Regions from separate parts of the Saccharibacillus sp. WB 17 genome, predicted to be linked through region 1. Evidence: predicted binding sites of a transcription regulator. Region 1 holds the regulator's gene; each other region holds the start of a gene.
The links. The regulator LexA, encoded in region 1, represses DNA repair genes until DNA is damaged. The targets are predictions, from matches to a motif close to CGAACATATGTTCG.
Positions count from the first base shown of each region.

Region 2: a site for LexA is predicted at 1,757-1,770, ahead of FTE24_RS22385 (YolD-like family protein). Genes of this name have one in related genera too.
Region 3: a site for LexA is predicted at 4,174-4,187, ahead of recA (recombinase RecA). Genes of this name have one in related genera too.

Region 1 is NZ_VPFK02000012.1:20,340-25,724, forward strand. It holds gene coaA (type I pantothenate kinase) at 165-1,088, shown strand; gene FTE24_RS04125 (D-alanyl-D-alanine carboxypeptidase family protein) at 1,136-2,098, shown strand; gene FTE24_RS04130 (hypothetical protein) at 2,210-2,602, shown strand; gene FTE24_RS04135 (hypothetical protein) at 2,544-2,720, opposite strand; gene lexA (transcriptional repressor LexA) at 2,873-3,499, opposite strand; gene FTE24_RS04145 (LysM peptidoglycan-binding domain-containing protein) at 3,802-4,203, shown strand; gene FTE24_RS04150 (DUF896 domain-containing protein) at 4,350-4,553, shown strand; gene FTE24_RS04155 (hypothetical protein) at 4,706-5,236, shown strand; gene FTE24_RS04160 (HAD family hydrolase) at 5,300-5,385, shown strand, end outside.
Region 2 is NZ_VPFK02000047.1:103,491-108,875, reverse strand. It holds gene FTE24_RS22395 (acyltransferase family protein) at 1-486, shown strand, start outside; gene FTE24_RS22390 (LLM class flavin-dependent oxidoreductase) at 553-1,617, shown strand; gene FTE24_RS22385 (YolD-like family protein) at 1,864-2,115, shown strand; gene trhO (oxygen-dependent tRNA uridine(34) hydroxylase TrhO) at 2,346-3,227, opposite strand; gene FTE24_RS22375 (UDP-N-acetylmuramate dehydrogenase) at 3,417-4,439, shown strand; gene FTE24_RS22370 (chitinase N-terminal domain-containing protein) at 4,624-5,385, shown strand, end outside.
Region 3 is NZ_VPFK02000003.1:89,137-94,521, reverse strand. It holds gene FTE24_RS00990 (TIGR00282 family metallophosphoesterase) at 1-60, opposite strand, end outside; gene rny (ribonuclease Y) at 206-1,747, opposite strand; gene FTE24_RS00980 (regulatory protein RecX) at 2,061-2,861, opposite strand; gene recA (recombinase RecA) at 3,026-4,087, opposite strand; gene FTE24_RS00970 (competence/damage-inducible protein A) at 4,408-5,385, opposite strand, start outside.

The sequences.
Region 1 (5,385 bases):
TGGCCCGGTAGGGACTTTATTCAGTTTACCAGAATCACGGAGCAGGGAGAAATACGGTCTTTTTCGGTCTTCTTTTCGCAGCCTGTCATTCTCGCATGTTCAAACTTGCCCCAATTTGATAGACTAGAGTTACTTTGTCTAAGTGAGTGAGGGATCGGTCCAACATGAATGCTTACGGAAGTTATGTCGAATTCGACCGGGCCCGGTGGGCCGCTTTGCGGAGCCGGACGCCATTACGGTTGTCTGAAGAAGAACTGCAGCGGATCAAAGGGTTAAACGATAAAATTTCGCTGCAAGAGGTCGAAGAGATCTATATTCCGCTGACGAGGCTGATCAATCTCAAAGTCCGGGCCGCGCAGTATTTGGACGAGGTCACGAGCGCTTTTCTCGGCTGCGAGCCGGTACATAAGCCGTTTATCATCGGGGTGGCGGGCAGCGTGGCCGTCGGCAAAAGCACCGTCGCGCGCCTGCTGCAGACGCTGCTGTCGCGGTGGGAGCACCATCCGACGGTCGACCTGGTCACGACGGACGGGTTTTTGTATCCGACGCGGGTGCTGGAAGAGAAAGGGCTGATGGCCCGAAAAGGATTTCCGGAAAGCTACGATACCAAAAAGCTGCTCGATTTCCTGACCCGAGTCCGGGCCGGCGAACGTCAGGTGGAAGCGCCCGTCTATTCGCATGTCACGTATGACGTGCTGCCGGACCGAAGCGAGATCGTGGACAGTCCGGACATTTTGATCGTTGAAGGCGTCAACGTGCTTCAGGTCAGCAAAGGACAGCCGGTGTTCGTCAGCGACTTTTTCGATTTTTCCGTCTATATCGACGCCGAGGAGCAAGAAATCCGCAACTGGTACATCGATCGCTTTTTGCTGCTGCACCGGACCGCGTTTCGCGATCCGTCTTCGTATTTTCACCGTTATGCGGAATTGACGGAGCGCGAAGCGGTCGAGCGCGCCACGAACATTTGGGAGACGATCAACCTGCTCAATTTGAACGAGAACATTTTGCCGACGCGCGGCCGGGCCGACCTGGTGCTGAGCAAAGGGCCGGACCATCAGATCCACCGCGTGTTTTTAAAAGATTTGTAGGACGGGGTATGAAAAAGAGAGTCGAAATGACGAAGGGGGAGTTCGTTTTGCCGCTGTTTACGCATAAAAAGAGCCGGTGGGGTGCCGTTCGTTCCAAACGCGGAGCGATGTTGTCGGCGGTACTGGCGCTTGCGATCGGAGGGAGCGCCGCTGCGGCCGAGCCGGCTCAGGCGTCGCCTGCCGGGGGAGCCAGTATCGTCCCCATATCCGCGTCGTCGCTCGTATCGGCGTCGAATCTTGCGAGCGGCCTCTACAGTTCGAACGCGATTCTGATCGATTTGAACAACGGGCAGATGCGGATGAAAAAAAATATCAACCAAAAAGTCTATCCCGCTTCGATGACCAAGATGATGACGGTGCTCGTGGCGCTCGAAGGCTTGCCGGACAAGCAGAAGAAAATTACGCTGCCGGCGTCCATGTTTCCCGCGCTCAAAAAAGAAGGCGCTTCGATGGCCGGCTTCCTGCCGGGCGAAAAAGTGAAAGGAATCGATCTGCTCTACGGGTCGATGCTGCCTTCCGGGGCGGACGCTTCGATGGGACTGGCCTACGCGGTCGCAGGGTCGGAAGCGGCATTCGTCAAAAAGATGAATCAAAAAGCGAAAAAGCTGGGCATGACGCATACGCATTTCGCCAACGTGACCGGTCTGCACGATCCGAACCATTACACGACCGTCAAAGACATGTCGATCCTGCTGCGGGCCGGACTCAAAAACGCCACGTTCCGCAAACTGATCACGACGGAGAAACATGCGATCGGCGCGACGAACAGCCATCCGAACGGATTGACCGTGCGCAGCACGCTGTCCGAGAGCGCTCCGACGCTGCAGTTCAAAGGCGGCAAAATTTTGGGCGGCAAAACAGGTTACACCCGGGCGGCAGGGCTGTGTCTGGCGTCGCTTGCGGTCAAAAACGGCAGATCGTACATTCTCGTCACCGCGGGAGCAGACGGAACGCCTTGGACGAAGCCTTACCATATCCTCGACGCGCTGAACGTCTACCCGAAGCTTTGAATTTGGAGTGGAAAAAGAACGCACGTTCGCTTATAATACAAACATACGTTCCGATCGGTTGCGGAGGAACTGCCTGATGCGATTCGATCGAGGGGCCGGGAGGGTGTGTTTGTGGACATGAATGGACTGGAGTTGAAAATTCTCGGCATTTTGCGCCGCCATCGCTGGGGCGCTTTCCGTTGGTTGTCGATGGCGCGATTGATCCGCCACAGCGGCGGGGCTTTTCGCGAAGTCACGATTGCGCTGGTCAATCTCGAACAGGCCGCCTATATCCGTTGGCTCGACAAGTCGTCGATGCAGCATATCGTGCTGCTGCGCAAAGCGTACGAACGGCCGAAGACGCCGCCGCCGAGATTCGGCACTTCGGCGGCGGACGCGCGCAAGATATCCCGCACGCCCGGACACCGGGCGCAGCGGGCGCTGCATCAACCGACAGGTTCGACGGTCAAGCGCCGCCCGACAGAGACAGAGCCACCAGCGAGGCGAACACAAGCAGCAGACTGACCAGTGCCGCGCCGAAGTAGATCCGAACCTGCCGCGGGCGGCGGCGATAGACGGCAATGCCGCCAAGCACCGCGGATACCGCGAACAGCAGAAAAGAAACAGTCATCAGATCGGCCATGACGATCCTCCTTAAATAAGATGGAATTTGAACGGGAATCTCTTAAACGGGAAACTCTTATTCGCAAGCCGCCCATATCGCACAAAAAAACTCCTCCGATTTCGGGGGAGTTTTCTAGTTGGAGCGGTAAAGGTCAGATGATCCTCCCAGACTCAATGGAAGTTACGGAACAAACCGACGACTTTGCCAAGAATCGTCACGTGCGTCAAGCGAAGCGGTTCGTAGGTCGGGTTCTCCGGCTGAAGGCGAATATGATCCTTCTCCTTGTAGAACGTCTTGACCGTCGCTTCGTCTTCTTCGGTCATCGCCACCACGATATCGCCGTTATTGGCCGTCTGCTGCTGGCGCACGACGACGTAGTCGCCGCTGTTGATGCCGGCTTCGATCATGCTGTCTCCGATGACGGACAGCATGAACACCTGATCGTCGCCGACCATCGTCTGCGGAAGCGGGAAATAATCTTCGATGTTCTCGGTTGCCGTGATCGGCACGCCGGCCGTGACTTTGCCGACGACCGGAACGCGCCGGATCGTCGAGGCGAACAGGTTGCCCGTATCCGACTCTTCGAGACCGAGCAGCTCGATCGCGCGAGGCTTCGTCGGGTCGCGGCGGATCAGCCCTTTTTTCTCCAGGCGATCCAGGTGTCCGTGCACCGTCGAGCTGGAAGCGAGTCCTACCGCTTCGCCGATCTCGCGAACGGAAGGCGGGTACCCTTTGGATTTGACTTCAGTACGGATAAATTCCAAAATGGCCTGTTGGCGTATGGATATCTTCGACATATCGTATCAACCCCATCCATTAATCTATAGTAGTGTCATTCAAGTTATGAGCATCCGAAACATGCGAACAGACGGTCGAATGCTATACGCGCAAATTATAGCATAGAACTTCCGTTCGTACAAACGTAAGTTCGAAAGCAAACGATTTTTTTACAAACAGGCGTTCGGGTGCCCTTTTTGGACCGCATAAAAAGGGGAACAAATTTTCCCGAACAAGCGTTCCAAAAACTATTGCCTGAAACGTATGTTCGTGCTATATTAATTCGCAGAAGGCAGAACAAACGTTTGGGAGAGTGTGTAAGATGCCAAAATACACGACGTATAAGAGCATTTACGAGACGGCCGGCACGCCAACCGAGTCGCGCGGCGGCAGATCCGTTTCCAGCTTGTCTTTTTTATATAATCGGAAGTTTCCCGCTTATCGGCGAAGCGGAAGCACGACCGCCAAAGCGCGTCTGCTGCTGTTCGTCCTGATCGGACTGTTCGCGGGCACCGGAGTCGTGCATGCGTTCCAAAACGACAAGCCGGCAGCGGAAGTCCACACGGTCATCGTCTCGCCGGGCGACACGCTGTGGTCGATCGCCGAGAGCCGCAAGCCGGCAGGCGCGGACACCCGCATTTTTATCGCCGGCATCCAACAGAAGAACGGATTGAGCGGCAGCGAGATCCACTCCGGCGACGAACTGATTCTTCCGAATTTCTGATCGTCGCTCGCCAGGTTGCGAAGCGCGCGGGAACGCCGATCGACGTACCTGATCCAAACGCAGGAGCTTGCAGGGCTATCGCCTTGACAAGCTCTTTTTTTCATGTGAAAGTATATAGAAGCAAGGTAATTAAGGAGGAGTTACGCGTGGATATCGATATTTTGGTAGGCCGGATCAACGAACTGGCCCGTAAACATAAAGCCGAAGGCTTGACCGAAGAAGAAGCGCAGGAACGCGCGCAGCTTCGCGAAGTGTATCTCGGCAACGTTCGGCGCAATTTCCGGCAGGAACTCGATACGATCAAATGGGTCGACGAAGAAGAGCCGGGCAGCGATTCGAAGCTGCACTGATTTTTTTTGCGGAGGAGGTCTCGCTAGTGCAGACCTGCTCCGCAAGCGCTTTACCGGAACGGAAACGGCTCGCCGGTTCGCGGAAAAGGGAGTGCCGCGAACCGGCGGGTTTTTCTTATATATAGAGTGACTTATTTTAAGGGGGAAAACGCATGTCCCGTTCGTGGGAGAGACAGGTTCGCAAAAATCAGCAAAAAACGAATACTTACAGGCAAAAATCGGGTCAGGAACGAATCGGCGGGTCGGGCACTTCAAGCCAATCGTTCGATACGTTCAAAGGCCGGAACTATATGTTCCCGGTGTTCCTGCTGGTCATCGCCCTGTTCCTGACGGCCATCACGATTTCGGCCCAAATGTCGGGCGTCGAAGAAGCGTCGGGCTCGTCGTACTGGTTCATCATCGTGATGTATCTCATCTTGGCGGTCATCATGTTCCTGCGCCGGCCTTTCCTGCGTATCGGCAAAGACCGGATGAGCACGATCCGCTTCAACCGCGAGCGCACGATCATGGCCGGCGATATCGCCAAGTTCCGGATCGAAAAAGGCTACGTCACGGTAGAAACGAAAGGCAAAGGCGCCAACTGGATTTTCTCGCGCTTCCTTAAAATGTTCAAAACGGACGAGATTGCCGCGCGCGTAACGGAATTCGCCGAGCAGCACCAGATTCCGGTCGAGAAGAAGTAAGCGAGCGGTTGAATCGGAATTTGCCGGGAAGCAGACCATACAGGAAGAGTGAGGGGACGACACATGACGGTGAACAATGAGGTTAAAGCGGTAATTTTCGATCTGGACGACACGCTGCTCTGGGACGAGCGCAGTATTCGGGAATCTTT
Region 2 (5,385 bases), on a different contig from region 1:
ACGCCTCTCCTCAAAGGGATCTCGGCGGTCGTGCTCGGTGCGTCGGCTTTCGTTATGGTAAACTATGGACAGGACTTCCGCGCCGAATGGTTCTACGGCAGCCTGCCGTACCGGGCGCTGGATCATCCCGAATGGAGCGCGGGCCTTTACCGGGTCGGCGCTTACGCGGCGGCGGTGCTGATCGGCGGAGCGGTGATGATTCTCATGACGGGCCGGAACGTTCCGGTGCTGTCCGCACTCGGCCGCAACACGCTGTACGCGTACCTGCTGCACGGTTTTCTCGTCAAAGGACTGATCGCTTCCGGCTTCTACGAGACGTACGGCGAAGCGTCGTGGATGCTGCTGCTCATTCCGCTCGGCGTTCTGCTGGCGGCGGCGCTGTCTTCCGACTTCGTGCGCGCGCGCCTCGGTTGGCTGCTTGAACCGAAGCTCGATCGCCTGTACAAAAAGCAAAGCTCCGACGGCGGCGCGGAAGCGCGGCGTTAAGACTGCGCTCCGCCCTCCGACGTCAACCTACACCCAGTCAAACTACACCCATAAGGAGAGATCGATATGAGTCAATCGCAAGAACCTGTTCGCGGAGCAGAAGACCGCAAAGTCCGGCAGATCGGGGAGATCCCGATCTCCGTGCTCGATCTGTCCCAGATTCTCGAAGGGCAGACGGCGGCCGACGCGTTCCGCGACAGCCTGAATCTGGCGCAGCACGCCGAGAAATGGGGCTATCACCGCTACTGGGTCGCGGAACATCATAATATGCCGGGCGTCGCAAGCTCCGCCACGTCGGTCGTAATCGGCTATCTGGCCGCCGGCACGTCGACGATCCGGCTCGGCGCGGGCGGCATCATGCTGCCGAACCATGCGCCGCTCGTCATCGCCGAACAGTTCGGCACGCTGGAATCGATGTATCCGGGCCGGATCGACCTCGGTCTCGGCCGCGCGCCGGGCAGCGACCGCCGCACTTCGCTCGCGCTGCGGCGCGACCTCAACAGCGGGGAAGATTTCCCGGACCTGCTGGAAGAACTGCGCAGCTTTTTCGACGCTTCGAAGACGTCGTACCATGCGCCGATCCGCGCCGTGCCGGGCGAAGGGCTGGACATTCCGATCTGGCTGCTCGGCTCCAGCGATTTCAGCGCGCGCCTGGCCGCTTATCAGGGCCTTCCGTTCGCGTTCGCCGGGCATTTCTCGCCGGACTACCTCGACCGGGCGATCGAAGCGTACCGCAGCACGTTCCGTCCTTCCAAGACGCTGGATAAGCCGTACGTCATGCTGGGCGTATCGGTCATCGCCGCGGATACGCAGGAGAGAGCCGAATTCCTGTCGACGACGATGCAGCAGCAGGTCATCGCGCTGACCCGCGGCCGCCCGGGCAAAATCCAGCCGCCGGCCGACCTGTCCGCGCAGCTCGATCCGCTTGAGCTGTCCGCCGTGCGCAAGCGGATGGAATCTTCGATCGTCGGCGACCGCGAGACGGTCGAACGCCGCCTGCACCAGCTCATGGAGCGCACGCAGGCCGATGAGCTGATCGTGACGAGCGGCATCTACGATCACGCCGAACGGCTGCATTCGTACGAGATTTTGGCCGATATCGCCATTCCGGCAGGCCAGGCCGCGCTCTAATCCGTCTCCTGCTCTTTTACACACACGAACTTCTCCCCGATTCGATCGCTTCCGCAGATGCGCGTCCGTCTGCCCGATCGCGTCGGGGCTTTTTGTTTTCGCCCGCAAAGGTTCATTTTTCCCGCCCGAATTCCGATTAAGAACATATGTACGTAAATTGTTCAATCAATTTCGCTTTTTGACGCGATTTTGACAAATAAAGATGGTATAATTAACAAATCACGCGCAAGGCAAGGAGGAAGCGGTTTGGCAAAAGGAAAAGTAGCAAAGCGGCCGACCCGCGACGAGTTTGTTCTGGAAGAAATAGGGAATCAACTGACTGAGGCCTACCAGGAGAAATCCGTTGTGGAATTGACGGTCTGGGGAGTAACGGAAGCGGTTCGGGGTTTGATCGTCAAGATGGACCCGAGAACCGGAAGAGTGCACGTCGAGCAAGGCGAAGAGACCCGCAAAGTCCCTTTCATGGACATCATGGCCGTGAACTATCCGCGCGATTGACGAACGTTTCGTCACGCAGCGTCCCTGCACCGCGGAAGAACAGGTCTTAGGAAATAAAAAAAGCTCTGCCCGAGCGTCTTGCTTCTCGGATAGAGCCTTTTTTCTGAGCGTTGGCCGCAGCCTGCGCTTTTTACGTTTATTGCGATAAGGAGCGGCGCAGCGGAGAGCGATCGACAGCTCCCCCGCCCCGCAGCGCCTCCAACGTATACAACTCGCACCCGAGAAACTTTTTACACCGCCGCTACGGACTCTTTGCACTCGTCCGAGCAGTAATGGCTGTGTTCGTCGGCGCACGATTCGCACACCAGATGCTGGAGGTTGCAGACCGGGCAGTTGACGTACACGTCGGTCGGCTCGTCGCAGTGGTAACATCTGCCGACGATGCTCGGGTCCACCTGGTTGATCGGGACCGAGATGCGCTCGTCGAACACGTAGCATTTGCCGTCGAACAGATCGCCCCGGACTTCTTCGTCCTTGCCGTAGGAGACGATGCCGCCTTCGAGCTGCGCGACGTCCGCAAAGCCTTCTTCGAGCATGAAGCCGGTCAACTTTTCGCAGCGGATCCCGCCCGTGCAGTAGGTCAGAATCGTTTTGTCTTTGTGCTCGGCCATGTTTTCGCGAATCCATTCCGGGAACTCGCGGAACGAATCGATGTTCGGGCGAATCGCGTTGCGGAAATGGCCCAGATCGTATTCGTAGTCGGTCCGGCCGTCGAGCACGATCACGTCGTCGCGCTGAAGCTGTTCGTGAAATTGTTTCGGGGACAGGCGCTTGCCGGACGTTACGTTCGGGTCAAGCTCTTTGTCGTAGCGGAACGTGACGAGTTCTTCTTTGTAGCGGACGAACAATTTTTTGAACGCATGATTTTCCGATTCGTCGATCTTGAACACGGTACCTTCGAAGCGGGCGTCGGCCAGCAGGTCCTGCATATACTGCTCGGTCTGCTCGTGCGTGCCGGACAGCGTGCCGTTGATGCCTTCGCCGGCGATAAGGATCCGTCCTTTGACGCCGAGGTCTTTGCAGTATTGCAGATGCGCGGCCGCAAACTCTTCCGGTTGGTCGATTTGAACGAATTTATAGAAAAGCAAAATGCGGTAAGTTGGGTTTTCCATTTATGATCACCTGGGATTTCATTGATTTTTGCCGCCGCTTCCTGTAGGATGCTTGCGTGCAACTTAAAATTTTAGACGTTTTATCGTCATTCGTCAATCGATTCCCCAAGATTCGCCGCGGGAATTTTATAATAAGAACATCCATCACAGCTTCCAATCCGAAGAACGCCAAGAGGAGAGTTACGCAATATGACTTCGCAAAACCAAACGTTTGAACGCCTGTGCCGTACAGGCACGAGCCTGTCCGTCCATTCGACCTACGAAATCGGCGGGGAAGCCCGCCATCTGGCGCTGCCGCACACGATCGAGGAAGTGTCGACCATGCTCGAAGGCGCCACGTCCAAAGGACTCGATCCGTTTCTGTTCGGCATGGGCTCCAACACGCTGTTTCCGGACCGTCCGTCCGACGACATGCTGTTCTTTTCGCTCAAGGAACATATCGAATTCAAGCTGCTGCCGGGCCGGCTGTTCGTCTCCGCGGGCACGCCGATGACGCTGCTGGCGCTGTTCGGGCTGTACACGGGCATTCCTTCGTTCGACTTCATGTTCCTGCTGCCGGGCACGCTCGGAGCGGGCGTCTACATGAACGCGAAATATTTCAGCCACCAGATCAGCGACGTGCTGGAGACGGCGTACGTGATCGACAAGGAACACCCGGAACGGGGCCTGATTTCCGTGCCGCTCTCCGGCTGCGAATACGGCTACAAAAAGTCGGTGTTTATGCGCAAGCCGTGGATCGTCGTCGGCGCGGATCTCAAGCTGCCGGTCGATCCCCAACTGACGCCGGAGCAGACGGACGAGCTGTTCGCCAAGATCAAGTCCAAAAATTTGTCGACGTCGGTGCTGCCGAATTATTTCCGCCATTACACGAACGAGCTGAACGCGGCGGCGCGGGCCGGATACGAACTGCGTCAGGAACTGCTGGACGTCATCACCGACCGCGGCGGCAAAAAGCATTTCGATTACCCGTCATGCGGCTCCGTGTTCAAAAACAACTATACGATCGGCGAGCCGATGGGCAAGCTGGTCGACCGGATCGGGCTGCGCGGAACGGTGCGGGGCGGCGCGATGATCTCCGACCATCACGGCAACATTATCCAGAACCGCGGCGGGGCGACGGCGGAAGACATAACGGATCTGGTGAAGCTGGTGCAGGAAAAAGTGGAAGCCGAGTTCGGATTCGTGCCGGAACCGGAATTGGTTATTGTCTAACTTTCGCTCAAAAAAAGCGGTATTGTTCGGTTTTACGAAGTTTTTACAATTTTTCTCACAAATTTTACGAAACGATGAACTTTCCTGCGGAATCCCATGCTAGAATGGAAATCGAGCGGTCTGATACCAAAATCAGATAGTTACGAAAAATGTTCTCAAAACAGATCCAACAGGAGGCGGTTAAGTGGGAAAGTTTTCGTTTTTGAAGTCTAAAGGAATCAAGGCAGCACTTGCACTGTCCGTAGTGGCATCTATTCAGACCGGTGTGCTGACTCCCGTTCCGGCGTCGGCCGAGACGGCGAACGATCCGGCACCTTTCATCGCGGCAAAAGTCGTTAACCAGAACGCAGGCAAAAAAGTTCTGTTCGACAACACGCACGGCCAAACGGCCGGCGCGGCGGATTGGGTCATCGACGGCGGCTTCTCCGATTTCGGCAACGGAATCGCGGGCCAGGGTTACGATGTCAAGGAACTGCGCAAGACGACGCCGATTACATACGCCGATCTGGCGGATTATGACGTGTTCGTAGTATCGGAACCGAATATTCCGTTCAAAACAAGCGAACAAGCGGCCATGCTGCAATACGTACAGCAGGGCGGCAGCATTTTCTTCGTCGGCGACCATTACAACGCCGACCGCAACAAAAACCGCTGGGACGGTTCGGAGTCGATCAACGGCTACCGCCGCGGCGCCTGGGAAGATCCGGCCAAAGGCATGAGCGCGGAAGAGAAAAATTCCGCGGCGATGCAAGGGGTCGAAAGCTCGGACTGGCTCGGCGAAAACTTCGGCGTGCGGTTCCGCTATAACGCGCTGGGCGATATCACGGCGAACAACATCGTAGCCGCGAACCAGGCGTTCGGCATTACGGAAGGCGTAAACGGCGTCGCCATGCATGCAGGCTCGACGCTTGCGATCATGGACCCGACCAAAGCCAAAGGCATCGTC
Region 3 (5,385 bases), on a different contig from region 1:
TTCCTTGACCGCGCGGCGGCCCGGACTTCCGACGATATCGCCGATAAAAATCAATTTCATTTCTGTCTTCCTTTCTGTCTCCCGTCCGATTCCTTCGGACAAGAAGAAACGGCTGCTCCGTCCCGTGAAGGAAAAGCAGCCGTTTGCTTGGGTGTAAGTGGATTGCTGCGAACGGCAGGTCGCGCCTTACGACGCGGCAGCCGTTCTATTTGGCATATTCGACCGCCCGCGTCTCGCGGATAACGGTTACTTTGATATGCCCCGGATAATCGAGTTCGCTCTCGATTTTCTTCGTGATATCGCGTGCCAGCTTGAAGCTTTCGGCATCGCCGATCCGATCCGGTTGGACCATGACGCGAACTTCGCGGCCCGCTTGGATCGCGAAAGACTTCTCGACTCCATCGAACGACTCGGAAATCTCTTCCAGCTTTTCGAGTCTGCGGATGTAAGTCTCGAGCGTCTCGCGCCGTGCTCCCGGTCTTGCCGCGGACAAAGCGTCCGCCGCTCCAACGAGCATGGCAATGATCGAAGTCGCTTCGGTATCGCCGTGGTGCGAAGCGATACTGTTGATAACGACGGCGTGCTCTTTGTACTTTTTGGCCAATTCGACGCCGATTTCGACGTGCGAGCCTTCGACTTCGTGATCAAGCGCTTTGCCGATGTCGTGCAGCAGGCCGGCGCGTCTTGCGAGCGTCACGTCCTGACCCAGTTCTCCGGCCATCAGGCCGGCCAGGTAAGCCACTTCCATCGAGTGCTTGAGCACGTTCTGCCCGTAGCTCGTACGGAAGCGCAGACGGCCCAAAATCTTGATCAGGTCCGGGTGCAGGCCGTGCGCGCCGACTTCGAACGTCGCTTGTTCGCCGTATTCGCGAATGCGCTCGTCCACTTCCTTGCGCGACTTCTCGACCATTTCTTCGATCCGGGCCGGGTGAATCCGTCCGTCGGCCACAAGCTTCTCAAGTGCCGTACGGGCGATTTCGCGGCGGATCGGGTCAAAGCCCGACAAAATAACGGCTTCCGGCGTATCGTCGATGATCAGGTCGATGCCTGTCAGCGTCTCGAGCGCACGGATATTCCGTCCTTCGCGGCCGATGATCCGGCCTTTCATTTCTTCGTTTGGCAGCGAAACGACAGACACCGTCGTCTCGGCCACGTGGTCGGCGGCGCAGCGCTGAATCGAGAGCGAGATGATCTCCCGGGCTTTGCGGTCCGCTTCTTCCTTGGCCTGCATTTCGATGTCTTTCATCATTTGGGCGGCTTCGTGTCTCGTTTCCTGTTCGACACTGCTCAAGATGATGCTTCTTGCGTCGTCCGTAGTCAAGTTGGAGATCCGTTCCAATTCGGCCAACTGCTGCGCAAGCGTTCTTTCGATCTGCTGCTTGGTTTCTTCGATGCGTTTCTCTTTGTTAGCCACTTGTTCTTCTTTACGTTCAAGCGATTCCAATTTTTTATCCAGCGACTCTTCTTTCTGCAACAATCGTCTCTCTAGTCGTTGATTTTCATTCCGACGTTCACGAATGTCTTTTTCAGCTTCGGTTCTGATTCGATGCACTTCGTCTTTCGCTTCGAGAACCGTTTCTTTCTTCAGTGCTTCCGCATCTTTTTTCGCGTTTTCCACGATTTGTTCAGCGGCCTGCTCCGCACTGGAAATCTTAGCTTCAGCAAGAGATTTGCGAATAAAATATCCGATCACGAACCCAAAGAATAATGCGGCTGCAACGAGAATCGCGACCCAGAAATTTGGCATTTCTGCTCACCTCCTCGTTCGTTCCTCCAAGGTATTCCTCGGGATAAAGCTTTTTTGGTTTTCATACCCTCATTCATCCATTCAAGGCTCGGTCCCAAGACCGTTCCCATAAGGCAAGACGACCGAAAAAAAGTCGCTGCCGATCCCGCTTTGGCAAGCGGGGGAGAGTCAATTAGGCAGAACTCAGGGATGCGCAGCGCATTTTTGGAAGGAAAAAGGCTTCTCACTCCACTGACGTTCCTCATTTATTGTAGTCTTCGTCAAAAGTTGTTGTCAAGCTATTGCCAAATTTGTGCGCGGATAATAAGCCGGATCAATCGAATTCCGTTCCGAGTTCTTCCGCATCTTCGCCTTCGCGGCTCAAAGCGAGGTCCAGCGCCCGGCGCGCAATATCGCTGGAAAAGCCTCTGCGCATAATGAAAGCGGCCGTTTTGCGCTTGCGATCCCACAGGTCTCCCTTGGTCGTACGCCACTTTTTGGCCGCCAGTTCTTCCGCGCTGCGCAGTTCGTCGTCTTCACCCAGCGCATCCAGCGCGTCGTCGATCAGCTCCTGATCGATGCCTTTGCGCTTCAGTTCCTGCTTCACGAGCACTTTGCCTTTTTTGCGCCCCGTCACCCGCTGCTGCGCCCATTCCTGGGCGTAGGAAGCATCGTCGATCAGATTCTCTTCCTGCAGCCTGTGCACCGTGTCCGCTGCCGCTTCCGGATCGATCTCTTTCTCCAGCAGCTTCTGCTCGATCTCGCCCGACGTGCGCGCCTTAAAGCTCAAAAAATTGATGGCGTGCGCATAGGCAATCTGCCGTTCGTTGTCACGCACGATATTATCGAGCGCTTCTTTGTCAAAAAAGCTGCCTTTGGTCATGCCATAACGAACCATCGTCGATTCGTGCACGGTGATATAATGCGGACCGAAATAGATCCGGTAACTTTGGCGCGGACGCCGCAGCAGTTCGACCAGCGTCACTTCCTGCGTTTCTTCTTCGGGAAAATCGCCCAGATTGTTCAGCCGTTCTTCGTACGATCTTTCATTTTTGCTTTCGCTATCGCCCTCGTCGGAGTTTGTGCGCCGGTTTGAATTTCGACTGCTTCCGTACGGTTTTCTTCCAAAGCTCATACAATCCCTCTTTTCTTCGATCCTGTGCCAAATTCGATTTTTCAAAAAAGCTGGTTAAAAGAAAAAACTCCAGCCGCATACGGGCCGGAGCTCTTCATCTTATTCGAAAGATTTATTCGAACGACTTATTCAACCGGATCATTCAAACGACTTTGCAGCCGTTGTTACTCGATTTCGAGCAGTTCTTGTTCTTCGTCCGCTTCGGCCTTTTTCTGAGCTTCGGTCGGCTCTTCGACAAGCGTAATCAGATTGCTGGCCTGGCGAATCTTCGTTTCGATCGCGAGCGAAATTTCCTTGTGGTCTTTAAGGAATTGTTTCGCGTTCTCGCGGCCTTGCCCCAGACGCTCGCCCGAGTAGGAATACCACGCACCGCTTTTTTCGACGATGTCCATCTCGGTTCCCATATCGATCAGGCTACCTTCTTTGGAAATGCCTTCTCCGTACATGATATCCACTTCCGCTTGTTTGAACGGAGGTGCGACTTTGTTCTTCACGACTTTGATACGTGTCCGGTTGCCGACGATATCGTTGCCCATTTTGATGGACTCGATGCGGCGCACGTCAAGACGTACGGTCGAATAGAATTTCAGTGCGCGTCCGCCCGGCGTTGTCTCCGGGTTACCGAACATAACGCCGATTTTTTCGCGAAGCTGGTTGATGAAGATCGCGATCGTGTTCGACTTGCTGATGGCTCCGGACAGTTTGCGAAGCGCCTGAGACATCAGGCGGGCTTGCAGACCGACGTGGGAGTCGCCCATTTCGCCTTCGATTTCGGCTTTTGGCACGAGAGCCGCTACGGAGTCGATAACGATGATATCGACCGCGCCGCTGCGTACGAGTGCTTCGGCGATTTCAAGGCCTTGTTCGCCGGTATCCGGCTGCGAGAGCAGAAGCTCGTCAACGTTAACGCCCAGGTTATACGCGTACTTCGGATCGAGCGCGTGCTCGGCGTCGATGAAAGCGGCTTGTCCGCCTGCTTTTTGCACTTCGGCTACCGCGTGCAGGGCAACGGTCGTTTTACCCGAAGATTCCGGTCCGTAAATTTCGATAATCCGTCCGCGAGGCATTCCGCCCGTTCCCAATGCCACGTCCAGAGCGATGGAACCGCTCGGTACGACCTCGACGTTCATGTGTGTCGATTCTCCAAGCTTCATGATGGAACCTTTTCCGAATTGTTTCTCTATTTGGCGAAGCGCCATATCCAGCGCAGCACGACGATCTGACAATATATCCACACCCTTATCTAATTGGTTTTGTACGTCTTCTGTACCTCTATCATAACGCTTTTGGACGGGTTTGCCAAGCTTTTTTTCGAACATACATTCGTATTTTTCCCGAACGGCTTTTTCCCTCTCCGACGCGGTCTGCAAAGCTAAAAAAACCCCTAAGTCGCAAAAAGAACCGCAGGCGAGTCTGAGGTATCGCCGCGGTTCTTCCGTATGTTTATTATACCAAAAAAGTCAGGTGCGGTCAATGTAAAAGCGCTTTGCTGCGCGGTCTGCGGCAGATTTCCGCACCTTTTTTCGCCTGCTGTTTTCCTGTGAAATCAGTCCTGCTTCTCCGCCTGCAAAAGCCGAAGCCACAGCCGGTACAGCAGCGTCTTCGTGGACCGCTTGCGCACGGTGTCGCGGTTGCCCTTGATAAGCAGTTCGAACACTTCCGTCTCGCCGCCCCGTTCGGAGATGCCGATATAGACGAGCCCGGCCGGCTTGCGCTCGGAGTAGCCCGGTCCGGCCACTCCGGTGACCGACAGCCCGTAGTCCGTATCCGTGATCATGCGGATCTGTTCGGCGAGCACCTCCGCCACTTCGCGGCTCACCGCGCCGGGCGCGTTCTCGCCTTCGAGGTAATCGTGCGGCACGTTCAGCAGCTTCTCCTTCATCTCGTTGGAGTAGCAGACGATGCCGCCTCTGAGCATGGCCGCGCTGCCGGGCACGGTAGTCAGGCTTTCCATGACCATGCCGCCCGTGCAGCTCTCGGCCGCGCTTACGTTCAGTCCAAGATCCGCCATCATCTTCACGATCGTCTCTTCGATCGCCACGTCGTCGCTCGCATACATATGCTGCGGCAGCCGGCTCTGGATCTGCACTTCGAGCGCGGTCAGCTTTTTGTCGGCTTCCTGAATGTCGTGCGCCTTCGTGGACAACCGGATCGCCACTTCGCCTTCTTTGGCATAAGGCGCGATCGTCGGGTCCGTCTGCGCGTCGATCAGGTCCAGCAGCTTGTCTTCGAGCGCCGATTCGCCGATACCGGCAAACTTCAGGATGCGCGAATACAGCGGCATCTCGTCGGTCAGCACCTGATGCAGCAGCCATGGCTTCGCTTCGGCCTCGAACATCGGCTTGAGCTCGCTCGGCGGGCCCGGCAGCACGATGTAATGATGGCCGGTCTCGTCGCTGATCGCGACGCCCACCGCAAGTCCCGTCGCGTTCGGCAGCGGGGTGCAGCCGTCGATCACGAGCGCCTGACGCTTGTTGTTGTCGGTCATCGGCACGCCGCGGTCCGCGAAAAACTCCGCGATCTT